DNA from 3 places in the Paenibacillus sp. 1-18 genome. Region 3 is predicted to be linked to each of the others. Evidence: riboswitches for the same ligand, from Rfam matches in the RefSeq annotation. Region 3 holds a riboswitch; each other region holds the start of a gene.
The links. Region 3 has a riboswitch for cyclic di-AMP ahead of L693_RS0118790 (3D domain-containing protein). Riboswitches for the same ligand answer to the same signal wherever they lie in the genome.
Positions count from the first base shown of each region.

Region 1: another riboswitch for cyclic di-AMP. It lies ahead of L693_RS0100815 (hypothetical protein); the one in region 3 lies ahead of L693_RS0118790 (3D domain-containing protein).
Region 2: another riboswitch for cyclic di-AMP. It lies ahead of L693_RS0112005 (TrkH family potassium uptake protein); the one in region 3 lies ahead of L693_RS0118790 (3D domain-containing protein).

Region 1 covers NZ_ASSB01000016.1:2,644-6,895, forward strand. Annotated here, with positions in the region: gene L693_RS0100805 (urease accessory UreF family protein) at 1-462, opposite strand, end outside; tRNA gene L693_RS0100810 (tRNA-Leu) at 706-788, shown strand; cyclic di-AMP (ydaO/yuaA leader) riboswitch at 1,338-1,510, shown strand; gene L693_RS0100815 (hypothetical protein) at 1,626-2,021, shown strand; gene kdpF (K(+)-transporting ATPase subunit F) at 2,176-2,253, shown strand; gene kdpA (potassium-transporting ATPase subunit KdpA) at 2,403-4,079, shown strand; partial or broken gene kdpB (potassium-transporting ATPase subunit KdpB) at 4,132-4,252, shown strand, end outside.
Region 2 covers NZ_ASSB01000196.1:19,119-23,370, forward strand. Annotated here, with positions in the region: gene L693_RS0112000 (CPBP family intramembrane glutamic endopeptidase) at 1-1,105, opposite strand, end outside; cyclic di-AMP (ydaO/yuaA leader) riboswitch at 1,366-1,514, shown strand; gene L693_RS0112005 (TrkH family potassium uptake protein) at 1,957-3,297, shown strand; gene L693_RS0112010 (potassium channel family protein) at 3,315-3,992, shown strand; gene L693_RS0112015 (LysR family transcriptional regulator) at 3,998-4,252, opposite strand, start outside.
Region 3 covers NZ_ASSB01000299.1:15,400-19,651, reverse strand. Annotated here, with positions in the region: gene L693_RS0118805 (HD domain-containing protein) at 1-384, shown strand, start outside; gene L693_RS0118800 (TatD family hydrolase) at 427-1,197, shown strand; cyclic di-AMP (ydaO/yuaA leader) riboswitch at 1,399-1,678, shown strand; gene L693_RS0118790 (3D domain-containing protein) at 1,950-3,098, shown strand; gene rnmV (ribonuclease M5) at 3,245-3,790, shown strand; gene rsmA (16S rRNA (adenine(1518)-N(6)/adenine(1519)-N(6))-dimethyltransferase RsmA) at 3,798-4,252, shown strand, end outside.

The DNA of each region.
Region 1 (4,252 bases), on a different contig from region 3:
AATAGTCTGCTCCACATCATTTCCAAGGAGCAGGTTAATCCAGGTATGAACAGTAGCGAGTGTACCAATTGCGCTGTATTGAATAAGTATGGCTTCAAGCTGGTCAAATTCAAGCCAAGGATAGAGCGCTTTGGCAAGCTTGATCAGACGCTGACCAGACAGACGTGACTCTTTCGCGTGCTGTAGAGAGGAACGTTGGGTATGCAGCAGCTTATCAATAAGAGCGATACGCCAGCCATCCTCCTGTTGAATGGCGACATACAGGCTTTTGATGGCCATGCCGTCAAGCGTTGTGAATTGAGGATACAAGTCGTTCCGCATATAATGTTCCAGGTCTTGCAGACAGGTCAAGCGCCCGTTTCGGAATAGTTCCTCCAATCCGTAAGTACGGGTAAAGCCGCCGACGGGTAGGGAAGAGTCCAACAATAATGCGTAATTTAGTAAGCGATTGCCTTTATGCAGGGTGGTTCGCCTCCTTGAGATGAGTAATGATGTTATATTATTTAACCTTAAAATCAGTTTATTAGAATTTATTAAAGTTTCATGTAATATATATTCACATTTATATTGCTAAAATGTCAAATTAAATATTTTATAGCTTTTATATGTTACTTAATATTACATATAAAATAATTATTAAAATTGGGTTTACAAATATAAGCTATGGGAGTATAATAAATCCGTTGCCTCAAAACATTATGATTTGCGGTCGTGGTGGAATGGCAGACACGCTATCTTGAGGGGGTAGTGGGCGTACGCCCGTGGAGGTTCGAGTCCTCTCGACCGCATTATATGTAAGACATGATTACAAATAGCAATAACCCAAAAAAGCATCCTGACACGTTTTGCGTGAAGGGGTGCTTTTTTTGTTTTAAACGAATCTTATTTATCCCGCAAGAGCTTTTCAATATCTTCTGCCAGCTTACCGGAGTTGCAAGTCGCAATAGATGTAACGTGTGTTTTGTTATTGTAAAATCGCATTTTGTTCAAAACGGTAAATTGCGCAGCAAATAGAGCGAATTGCTGTGCTTCTCATCGTAAAAGCAGGCTCAATCGGCGTTTATCTGGTGCATATAGCACATTTACTTTCGCTTTTACAATAAAAGGACAAAACTCGTCCCATTACGCCAATATTGACATGCCTTTCATTTTTAAAAAGGGGTGAAAAACAGAGATTCAAGGAGATGGGAGAAGCATAGTCATTTTGTAAGCGTTATTATTGATCTTTTGTGCTCCAAAGAACGATTATAACCCCACAGGTGAGCTTTACAGTGTTCCTTGTGCGGGTGTATGATTCAAGACGTAATTTCAATTAACAAGAATGAATGCAGCAACGAATTATTTAAGCGCTGAATTTTGCAAATGCAAGAGCGGGGGAACCAATCGGGATTAATTAGGCTCTGGAAGCCGTGGTCTCATGGGGTGAATTTTCTGGCCAAGTGCCAGAAATAGGGCGACTCTCACGTCCAAATCCGACAGCTAACCTCGTAAGCGTACAGGGAGAGGCAACAAACCGCCGTGTGCAGCCATGGTTTATTTTATCATGGATATGTAAGAAGCCGGAGGAAAGCCTTTTTCCTTCGGCTTCTTTTTGTTGTCTTTTTATACCGGGAGAGGAGCTACTGATGGAAGGTCGGTTAATTATTGTCACTGCACCGAATGAAGCGGGCAGAAGTTTTGTGAAGTTGCTCATGTTCAAAAAACTGGCGTTTGCGGTACTCACCAATAGCGCTCAGGAGGAACGACAGCTCAAAAAAATGGGTGTGGAGCACATTGTACGCATCAATACGATGCAAGCGGGAAAATGGAATTTTCCCAAAAAAGAAATTGGCAGCGTGTATTTGTTCGAAAACAGCTTGAATCTGACTTGCCGTTTCCTGCAAATATGTCGGCCACTGACATCAGATTTGATCTATGTCATCACGCACGGCTGCAATCCACAAGGAATTTATCGGGGATTGGGAGCGGATCATGTGATTTACACATTGAACGGAGAGGTGGGTTTTCTGCTGAACGGATAAGCGCTTATAACATAGTTGTTTTATGATTTTTTATACGGGAGGGCTTGAACATGATGGATATATACATGCTGCTCGTGCTGGCTGTGAGTTATGGAGCGATACTGCTATTTGTACGCTGGTGTGATGCGCAGACCTCTAAAGGAGGGCGAAAAGGATGATTGTTGTGCTTGCGCTCACGGCTATGGTGTTGGTGTATTTAATCTACGCGCTCCTGAACCCTGAAAAGTTCTAATCAGCTATAAGATGAAGCGGACAAGAACAGCAGATCATGGATCAGGCTTCACAGATGGCGGTTTGGCGTAAACGTGTGCATTCGATTGGTGGTCTGAGTCAGGTCTGTTGTTCTACACACGCAGGAGCATTTTGAAGGAGGAATAGAGGATGGAGCTGCTGCAAATTGGGATTGTGATTGTCATATTGCTGCTCTTGGTAAAGCCAGTGGGCACTTATATGTATCATGTATTCTCGAATGAACCGAATCGGACGGATCGGATTTTTGGCGGAACGGAAAAGCTGATTTATAAGATTGTAGGCTTGAAGAAGCTGGGGAGTATGCGCTGGACTACGTATGTTATGAGCTTTCTTGCTACCAATGTCGTGCTGGTAATCATCAGCTATGTGTTGTTGCGTTTGCAAGGAATGCTTCCCGGCAATCCGGCTGGGAACGGCAATATGGAAGCTTCATTGACTTTTAACACGGTGATCAGCTTTATGACCAATACGAATCTCCAGCATTATAGTGGAGAAAGCGGACTTACGTATCTGACACAGATGGCGTTTGTCACGATGATGATGTTCACTTCGGCTGCTTCCGGATTTGCTGTTGCTGCGGCTTTTATGAGAGGATTGACGCGGCGCGGTGAAGGAATGGGCAATTTTTTTCAAGATTTTATCAAGGCGATTATACGGATTTTCCTGCCGCTTGCCTTTGTGCTCACGCTGGTGCTGGTTGGATTGAAGGTACCGCAGACGCTACAGCCTACGGCGAATGTTACGACGCTGAGCGGAACACAGCAGCAGATTGCTTTGGGGCCGATTGCTTCCTTGGAATCCATCAAGCATTTAGGTACGAATGGAGGCGGTTATGCGGGAGCCAACTCTGCGCATCCTTTTGAGAATCCAAGTCCCTGGACGAACGTGCTGGAAATTTTGGCTATGTGGGTGATGCCGGCTTCGCTGCCGTATACCTTTGGATTGTTTGCCCGTAATCGCAAGCAGGGCTGGATTATTTTTAGCTCGATGATGGTATTGTTCCTCATTTTTCTGTCCATTACGTACGTATCTGAGAAGACGGGGAATCCACTGATACAGGCGCTGGGTGTGGATGCTTCTCAAGGAAGTATGGAAGGGAAAGAGGTGCGCTTTGGCATTGGACAATCGGCATTATTCACTGCGGTGACGACAGCGGCAACGACGGGCTCGGTCAATAATATGCATGACACTCTGACCCCGCTGGGTGGTATGGCTGCTTTGGGTGAAATGATGCTAAACGTCATTTTCGGCGGCAAGGGTGTCGGGCTGATGAACATGCTGATGTACGCGATTCTGGGTGTGTTTATATGCGGACTGATGGTCGGAAGAACCCCGGAATTTATGGGTAGGAAAATTGAAGGCAAGGAAATGAAGCTAATTGCGATTGCCATTCTGGTACACCCGTTTCTCATTCTGGCCCCGACTGCGCTCGCATTTATGAGTCATTGGGGATATGATGCGGTCACAAACCCCGGATATCATGGGCTGACTCAGGTGCTTTATGAATATGCGTCCTCTGCGGCAAATAACGGTTCGGGATTCGAAGGTCTTGCGGATAACAACGTGTTTTGGAACATTATGACAGGCGTAGTGATGTTCTTTGGACGGTATGTATCTATGGTTGCACTGTTGGCTGTTGCGGCTTCATTGAATGCCAAAGCGCCGACTCCGGTGACGACGGGCACACTTCGCACGGACAACAAGCTGTTTGGGGCTATCCTGATCGGAGTTGTCCTGTTGATTGGTGCGTTGACCTTTTTGCCAGTCATCGTATTGGGGCCTGTAGCTGAATTTTTGACCATGTGATGAAGAATAGCATGAAGAAGAAAATGAGAATGGATGAACGGGGTGCTTGATCATGAAGGAACAACGTAAACGCATGCTGGATAAAAGCATCTTGAAGCATGCGATCAAGGATAGCTTTATGAAATTAAATCCGATGATCATGATGAAAAATCCTGTCATGTTCGTCGTGGAGA
Region 2 (4,252 bases), on a different contig from region 3:
AGCCCGGCTCTTTGGCACGTGGCCATGCATTCAGTCCAACCTGACGCATGAGCCCGTCACCGCCGACCAGGGAGAAGTAGAGTGCTACGGCCATAGCGAGGGAAACACCAATCTGGAAAATCATCAGAAATATAAGCATTCCCTTACTGCCTGCTTCTGCTTGTAATAAAGGCAGCATGTTCAACGTCCCCGCTATGGTAGCAACAAAATACACAACGGACAGAACAATACCGCGTACGAAGGAAGTATGGCGCCGTGTGAGTGATGCGTACACGATCGCGAGTATGCCCAATACTAAGCTAAACAAGGCATAACCCGCATAGGTCATCCAGTTCGCCCAGTACGTTTGCTTGTTGACATAATCGGTATAGGACGATGGGGCAGAAAAGCTCTGTGTGAACGAGCGAACATCCCCGTCTTCAAAAGTAAACGCCAGTGTAAGTACCGAGGAGCCGATTTGTTTACCGACTACAGTATAGCTTAATCCCCCCTCCCCTTCACTGGTCGCGAGCTTCAAGTCCGATGGCTTAAAGCCAAAGCGTTTGACCCATACGGACGCCGCTTGCTCTTTTGCTTCAAGCGTCATGTCGCCCTCAGCCACACGTATCAGCCTGCTGCGAGCTTGCTTATCCGTAGAAATATCGGCTTGTGTGTAATTGGTACTGGAGGTCACACGTTTAAAGCTAACAACTTTCCCGGTCGATAAATCCACATGAATTTGCAATTTGCCCTTCGTAGAAGGATCAGCAAGATCGACTCGAAAAGTTTCATAAGGGTAGCTTTTTTTCCATGTACGGTCGTACTGTTGAAGCAGTTTTTCTCTGGATAAATAACCGTAAAAATCCGTTTCTGCCTGATAGGTGACGACAGGCTTTTCTGACGGTGATTCCGTATAGCCCAGCTCGGAGCGGGCGAATTCTAATGCGTGTATAACCGCTTCTTGTTTGCTGATCGTCGCTGTGTTCATCAATGATTCCGAACTTGGATTGCTAAGCGAGGGAATAAGCAATTGAAAGATAAAAAAGCAAATCAGGCCAATCCCGCCCAACAAGCCTAATCTTTTGAAATTGGCCGAGAGCACGACCGGTTTCCCGATAGGATTCATGAGTTTCCTCCTTAATCTGTAAATAAGTGCATCCATTAAAGATATCACACTGCACAGGTTCCCGCCAACACAGCTGTGATATTCATGAAAATGGAGTGAAAGCATCCTAAAGTTTCAATAAAATAAGATAAACTGCGATTAAACGCTACCTATTCGCAAAATAAAGCGAAATTAACGTTTTTTCGACGAAATCGGTTTTGTGATCTGGATACAGAAGGATTATAATCTTGAGGCAATGCCTATAAAACAATAGGTAACGCTATACATTTGAGCCGAATTTCCATAGGAAAACGGGGGAACCATGTTACTGGGGTGAATTTTACAGCCGGTCTTGCACCGGACGTGTGAATAGGGCTACTGTACTGCCCGAATCCGTCAGCTAACCTCGTAGGCTGTGAACAGGAACCCAGTCAGGCACTCGGTTTTCCGGTGTCTTTTTTTGTGTGTATAAGTGTGAGTAAAAGTTTGCTGAGTTAAGGACGCTCCGCGTTCCATTTGATCTTCCGATCGCTGTTGACTCTGAATTTTATTGGATTAGATAAACCCTGATAAGGTTAAAATTCAGAGGCAAAGGCGAGCGCTACCGCTTCTCCAGATTCAAATGGACCGCTGCGCTGCTGCCCGCCTTAAAGTCACCAAACGTTTCATAAGGTAGTGAGGTATGAAGTAGTGAGTGTTGAAAGGCAAAAGTATCCCGCTTTGCGGATACTTTTCTGTTTTCTCTAAAAGAAACGGACGAAAGAAACTGAAAAGAGATTGGTGATTTTATGAGCTGGCAGTAGCGGAGGAACAATCTGCACCCGGAGCGATCTCCATACTCATAATTCAACAAGTAGGAGAAGTGATGATTCATGAACCCCAATGCCAGCTGGCTTCGGCTTTCTCCACCACAGATATTTGTTGCAGGCTTTGCCGTTATCATACTGATAGGCAGTTTATTGTTAATGCTACCCATTTCAAATACAACGGGGAAGCCGCTTGCGTTTGTAGACGCTTTATTTACAGCGGCCTCTGCGACCTGTGTCACAGGGCTTGTCGTTAAGGACACGGGAACCTTTTTTACAACCTTTGGTCAGGTGGTGATCGCTGCGCTCATTCAGGTCGGCGGTCTCGGTTTTATGACCATGGCCACCCTGATCGCGCTGGTGTTCAAGCGTCGCATCTCCTTGCGGGAGCGTCTCATTTTGCAGGAGGCGATGAATCAGACCTCTGTAGAGGGAATCGTTGGCTTGATCCGTAAAGTTTTATTGTATTCGCTGGTCATTGAGGGTGTGTGCGCTACGATATTTGCCGTTCGCTGGTCTTTTGATATGCCTGTAGGCAGGGCGATTTATTTTGGAATCTGGCATGCGATTTCCATGTTTAACAATGCTGGGTTTGATTTATTCGGTCACTTTCACAGTCTGACAGGTTATGTATATGATCCCGTTGTTAATTTTACAGCTATTTTTTTGATTATCTCGGGAGGCATCGGCTTTGTGGTGATGTCGGATCTGGCAGAATATCGCAAACGCAAGAGACTGTCCTTGCATACCAAGGTCGTACTTAGCATGACCGCTGTACTGATTATAGTCGGTACCCTCGTCATCTTTGTTTTTGAGTTTACGAATCCGAAAACATTAGGCTCGTTGAATTGGGGAGGCAAGCTACTGGGATCATTATTCCAGTCGGTAACCCCTCGTACCGCTGGTGCTAATACGCTGGACATCGCAGGCTTGCGGCAGGCTACGCAATTTTTCATCATTATATTAATGTTCATAGGGGCTTCCCCTGGCTCAACTGGGGGCGGGATTAAGACAACAACGTTTGCGCTGCTCATTGGAGCAGTGTTTTCCATGCTGCGAGGCCGAGAAGATATTGTATTGTTCAAGTATCGGCTTGCACAAGCACGAATTTACAAAGCTTTGACCATAACTTTGCTGGGGCTGTTGTTCGTGATCGGGGTAACGATGATTTTATCGGCAACCGAAGATCATCATTTTCTGATGATTTTGTTCGAAACAGTGTCTGCCTTTGGAACGGTGGGACTGTCGATGGGGCTTACATCTGATTTGACAGTTATCGGCAAGCTGGTCATTACCCTGACGATGTTTGCAGGCCGACTCGGCCCGCTCACGCTGGCTTATGCACTGGGACCCAAAAAGGGTAAGGAGTTATATCGGCATCCGGAAGGCAAAATGATTATAGGATAAGGGAGTTTTCGAGTAATATGAAAACGCAGCAGTTTGTAGTTATTGGCTTGGGACGATTTGGCTCAAGCCTGGCTTTGCAATTGGTGGACATGGGGTGCGAGGTACTTGGCATCGACCGGAACGAGGACGTTGTAGACAGTATGAGTGAGATGCTGACGCATACTGTCGTAGCCGATGCTACCGATGAGGATTCTTTGCGGTCACTGGGTATCCGTAATTTCGATTGCGGTATTGTTGCTATTGGAGATGACATTCAGGTAAGCATTCTGACCGCCATATTGCTGAAGGAGCTGGGTGTGAGAAAAGTCGTAGCGAAAGCTATATCTATTCTGCACGGACGGGCGTTGGAAAAGCTCGGTGTAGATCGCGTCATTTATCCTGAACGGGATATGGGAATACGGGTGGCCCACCAGCTGGTTACGCCTAATTTGCTCGACTATTTGGAGCTATCCAAAGAATACAGCATTGTGGAGCTCAATGTACCTGGATGTCTCAATGGTAAAACGTTATCAGAGCTGAATGCCCGTACCCGCTTTGGCTGCAGTATTGTAGCGCTTCATACGGCTAACGGTATTCTCATTGCACCAACGGCTATGGATCGGCTAAAAGCAGACGATATTATGGTCATCATCGGTTCCAATGACAATATCGCCCGCTTCGAGGATGAGGTCGTTAACGTCAATGAAGAAGGCTAGCCCTACTACACCATACGATAGCCTGCAAATGAGGCACGTGTCTCACTAATCCAGCTTCGCGCTGTCGAGCTGAGATCTGCCGTCTCCGAATAAATGAGAGAGGTCGTTCGGCGTGTCTCCTTCAAGTCGGGCAAGTACAGCGCAGTGAGTCCGTTATCCCGCAGCAGTTCGCTGCGCAAATAGGATTTGGGCAGCAACGCCGAAGCCTTACAGGTTGGAAGCAAGCGTACAATGGCCTCGAAGGAGTCGATTTCCATCCG
Region 3 (4,252 bases):
GACATTTTAAGCGATTTGAGCGCTCGTTTTATGGATCGTAAATTGTATAAATATGTAGAGATTGAAAATATGGATACAGATACTATTGACAGTATTCGAGAAGCTTTGGCTGAGGTTGGTTTACACCCGGAATATGATCTTGAAATTGATTTTCCGACCGATCTTCCTTATGATGTGTTTCGTAAGGGTGGCTCGACGGACAACCAGATTCTACTGCTTGGTCGCCAGGGTGAAGTGAGAGAGATTTCCGAAGTGTCGGAAATTGTACGCTCTATTAGTGGCATTCACCGAGGGAAATATCATATGTATTATCCACAAGATAAATTGAATAGGGTAAAAGACAGGCTTCCTGCCGAAATAAGGAATTATTTTGTCAAACAATAGACAAATATATAACAATGAAAGTAAAAAAAGGAGATCAGAACCTTGGAATTATTCGACACTCATACCCACTTGGATGCGCCTCAATTTGACGAAGATCGTGAAGAAGTAATAGCGCGTGCTGTCGAATCGGGAGTAACCCGGATGATTAATATCGGATTCAATCGTGAGACGATTCCATCTACCATGAAATTGATCGAGACGTATGATTTTATTTACGCGGCAGTCGGATGGCACCCACAGGATGCTATTACAATGCAGGAGGGCGACCTGGAATGGATTGCATCGTTATGCAGTCACAAAAAGGTTGTAGCCATCGGTGAGATTGGTCTGGATTATTATTGGGATACATCACCGAAGGATGTACAGCATCGTGTGCTTCGAAGTCAAATTGGTCTGGCTCGGGAGCTGAATATGCCCATTGTTATCCATAACAGGGATGCACATGAAGATATTATTAAGATTTTACGTGAGGAAAAAGCGAGTGAGGTTGGCGGAGTTATGCACTCCTTTTCCGGAAGCTGGGAGACAGCTAAAATGGTGCTGGATATGGGCTTTCACCTTTCCTTCGGTGGGCCAATTACGTTCAAAAATGCAAAGCAGCCCAAAGAGGTGCTTGCGCAGGTTCCACTGGACCGTCTGCTCATTGAAACGGATGCGCCTTATCTGACACCTCATCCATTTCGTGGAAAACGGAATGAGTCTGCACATGTGAGACTGGTGGCAGAGGCTGCCGCCCAAATCAAGGAGATTACGGTGGAGGAATTGGTGTCTATAACGACCCAAAATGCCTTGGAACGATTTGACATTCGGTGAAAAAGAGAAAAAACAAATCAAAATAATGAGATAGACGGAGCTAATCATGAATTTGTTGCAGGAAACTCGAGAATATTACAATATTTTAACCGAATATTTTAAAAAATGTACTTGAAACCTGCTTTACAACATGCATAGAAACAGGATATCATCTTTTCAGTGAATTGTTGTTTGGATGTAAACTCCAACAAGTCATTTCATGAACCAGTCTCGCTGAGTCCCTTAACAGGGAACGGGGGAACCGGTATGGCTTACTGCAGGTTCGGCATAAGGGGCGAAGAGATAATCCCTTTCGTCAGTCGGCTCGACCAAAGCTCTATCCGAAATGGGATAGATCAGGTGGAGAAGCCATATTTCGATTTCTTTCTGGGTCTTCGGGGTGAATGTGAAGGCGACCGCCATGAGCGGTTGACCCAAGCTAGGGCGACTCTCTACGTCCGAACCCGACAGCTAACCCCGTAAGCGTAACAAGAGAGAAGCCATCTCGTGCATGATTTTTCCGCATATTCACTACATGCCGGAAGCCACGAAAGAGCTCTCTAGTCTCTTTCTTTGGCTTTTTTTGTTGTGAATAAAAGAAAATCTGTCATCATACTGTGGTTAAACAGGGGAGGACAGCATGCCGCGAAGACGGGTACATGGTGCAGGACAGTCGCAGTACGGGCTTGTCTTGTAGAAAATCTGTTATAGTCACGTCAAATCTCAACTATGTCTTACTCTAGACGGCGGGCTATGTAAGGAGGACGGAGGAAATGGGCATTTTCCAAAAAGAGGAGACCCATGAGTCACGCTCATCCAGCATGTCTTACGTATTGCGTTGGAAGAAGGAAAATGTGCGCCAGGCTGCTTTGGTTGCTATTTTTCTAATCGCACTAACGATTATGATTTCAATTCTGGTGTATACTCAAGCTAAAAAACAGGTCTTTTTTGTCATCAATGGTAAGGCATCTGCGGTGGAAACCCGGGAATCCAAGCTCCAAGGTTTGCTCAATGAGCATTCCATTTCACTTCAGCCGCATGATACGGTTTCTATGCCGCTGAACGGAGCAATACAGGATGGGGATCGTATCGTCATCAAACGTGCCACTCAAGTTAAAGTATCCTCAGGCAATGAGACGAAAAAGCTGTACACAACAGAAAATACAGTAGAGGGTGCCATTCGCACTTCGGGCTATAAATTATCGTCAAATGACAAGGTTTATCCTGCGCTGGATGCTTCTGTTTCGTCTAACATGGACATAAAAATCGTCCGTGTGAAGAAACAGCAGGTCGAACAGAAGAAGCAGGTGCCTTATCAGGTCATCAAAACATCCGATCCGAGTCTTTATAAAGGCGATAATCGGGTCATCCAAAGCGGTAAATCAGGTGTTGTAGTCCAGCATGTTCAGAAGGTATACCATGACGGAAAATTGGTATCCAAGCAGCTGGTCAACAAGGAAGTCGCACAGAAGCGCGTGGATAAGGTAATTGCAGTAGGAACGAAGAAAAAGCCGGTCGTTCTGGCTGCTTCTGTCGGTCCAAAAGATGCCGTTAAGGCAACACGGGTGAGTTCGGGCAATGCTGTCCGTAAAGCAGGTGTAGATTTTAAATACAGCAAAGTATTGCAAAATGTCTCCATGACGGCGTACTCCTCACAAGAGTCAGGTCTCGGTACACGTACCGCTTCCGGTACACGTGTCACGGAAGGGCGCACCATCGCTGTCGATCCAAGCATCATTCCAATCGGCTGGTGGGTGTATATTGAAGGGGTGGGCTTCCGCCGTGCGGAGGATACCGGTGGCGCCATTAAAGGCCACAAAATTGATGTGTATTATGAGAGTTTAAGCCGGGCTAATCAATTTGGTCGCAAGCACGGTAAAACCGTATATGTAATCGGGCCGGTAAAGCCTGAAATCAACTAAAACAGGTTGTGTATGTTCAGGGCAATGCGATAGTATTAACATCATAGTTATGCCATGCTAAGAAGAGGATATCCTCTTCTTATTTTGTTTTCAAAAGCAGGGAAAGATAAATATAGCATGCTGTGTAGCAGTGGAGGGAAACACAAATGATCAAGGAAGTGATCGTGGTCGAGGGGCGGGATGATACGGTGGCGATTCGCCGTGCTGTCGAGGCGGATACCATAGAAACTGGCGGCTCCGCCATTAATAAAATGACGCTGCGCAAAATTGCATTGGCACAAGAGCGGCGGGGTGTCATTATTTTGACAGATCCCGATCATGCGGGAGAGCGCATCCGTAAAATTATCGCCTCCAAGGTACCCGGCTGTAAGCAGGCCTTTATACCCGAGGCGGAAGCGACGCGTAAAGGGGATATCGGGGTGGAAAATGCCTCACCGGAGGCCATCAGACACGCCCTCGCACGAGTACATACGACGGTGGAAGGAGCCGATCCACTGATTGAGTGGGCGGATTTGATTGACGCCGGACTAATCACCCATCCGAATGCTGCTGCTCGTCGTATGGCGCTCGGCAATGTACTGGGTATTGGCTATTGTAACGGGAAGCAGCTGCATAAACGGCTCGCTGTATTTCAGATCAGTCTTGAGGAATTCGCCAGTGCGCTGGCACAAATCGAAAGTGAAGGATTGTGATATCCGTATGACAGGGATTCAAGATATAGCAACACCGCGGCGTACGAAGGAAATTATTCAGCGGCACGGTTTTTCGTTTAAAAAGAGTTTGGGACAAAACTTTTTAATTGACCAAAATATTCTGAACAAGATTGTGAGTGCTGCTGGCTTGGATGATACCAAGGGCGCGCTTGAGATCGGTCCCGGCATTGGTGCTTTAACTGAAAAGCTGGCGCAATCGGCCAAGGTTGTAACTGCTGTCGAGATTGATCAGCGGCTGCTGCCAATTCTGGAGGAAGTGCTGGCTCCTTATGAGCATGTGAAGGTGCGTCACGGGGACGTGCTGAAGCTGGATCTGCGCGAGGTATTCGCCTCTGATTTTGCAGGGGTCAGTAAAGTGAGCGTGGTGGCTAATCTGCCGTATTACGTTACTACACCGATTCTGATGAGGCTGCTGGAGGACAAGCTTCCTCTGGAGAATAT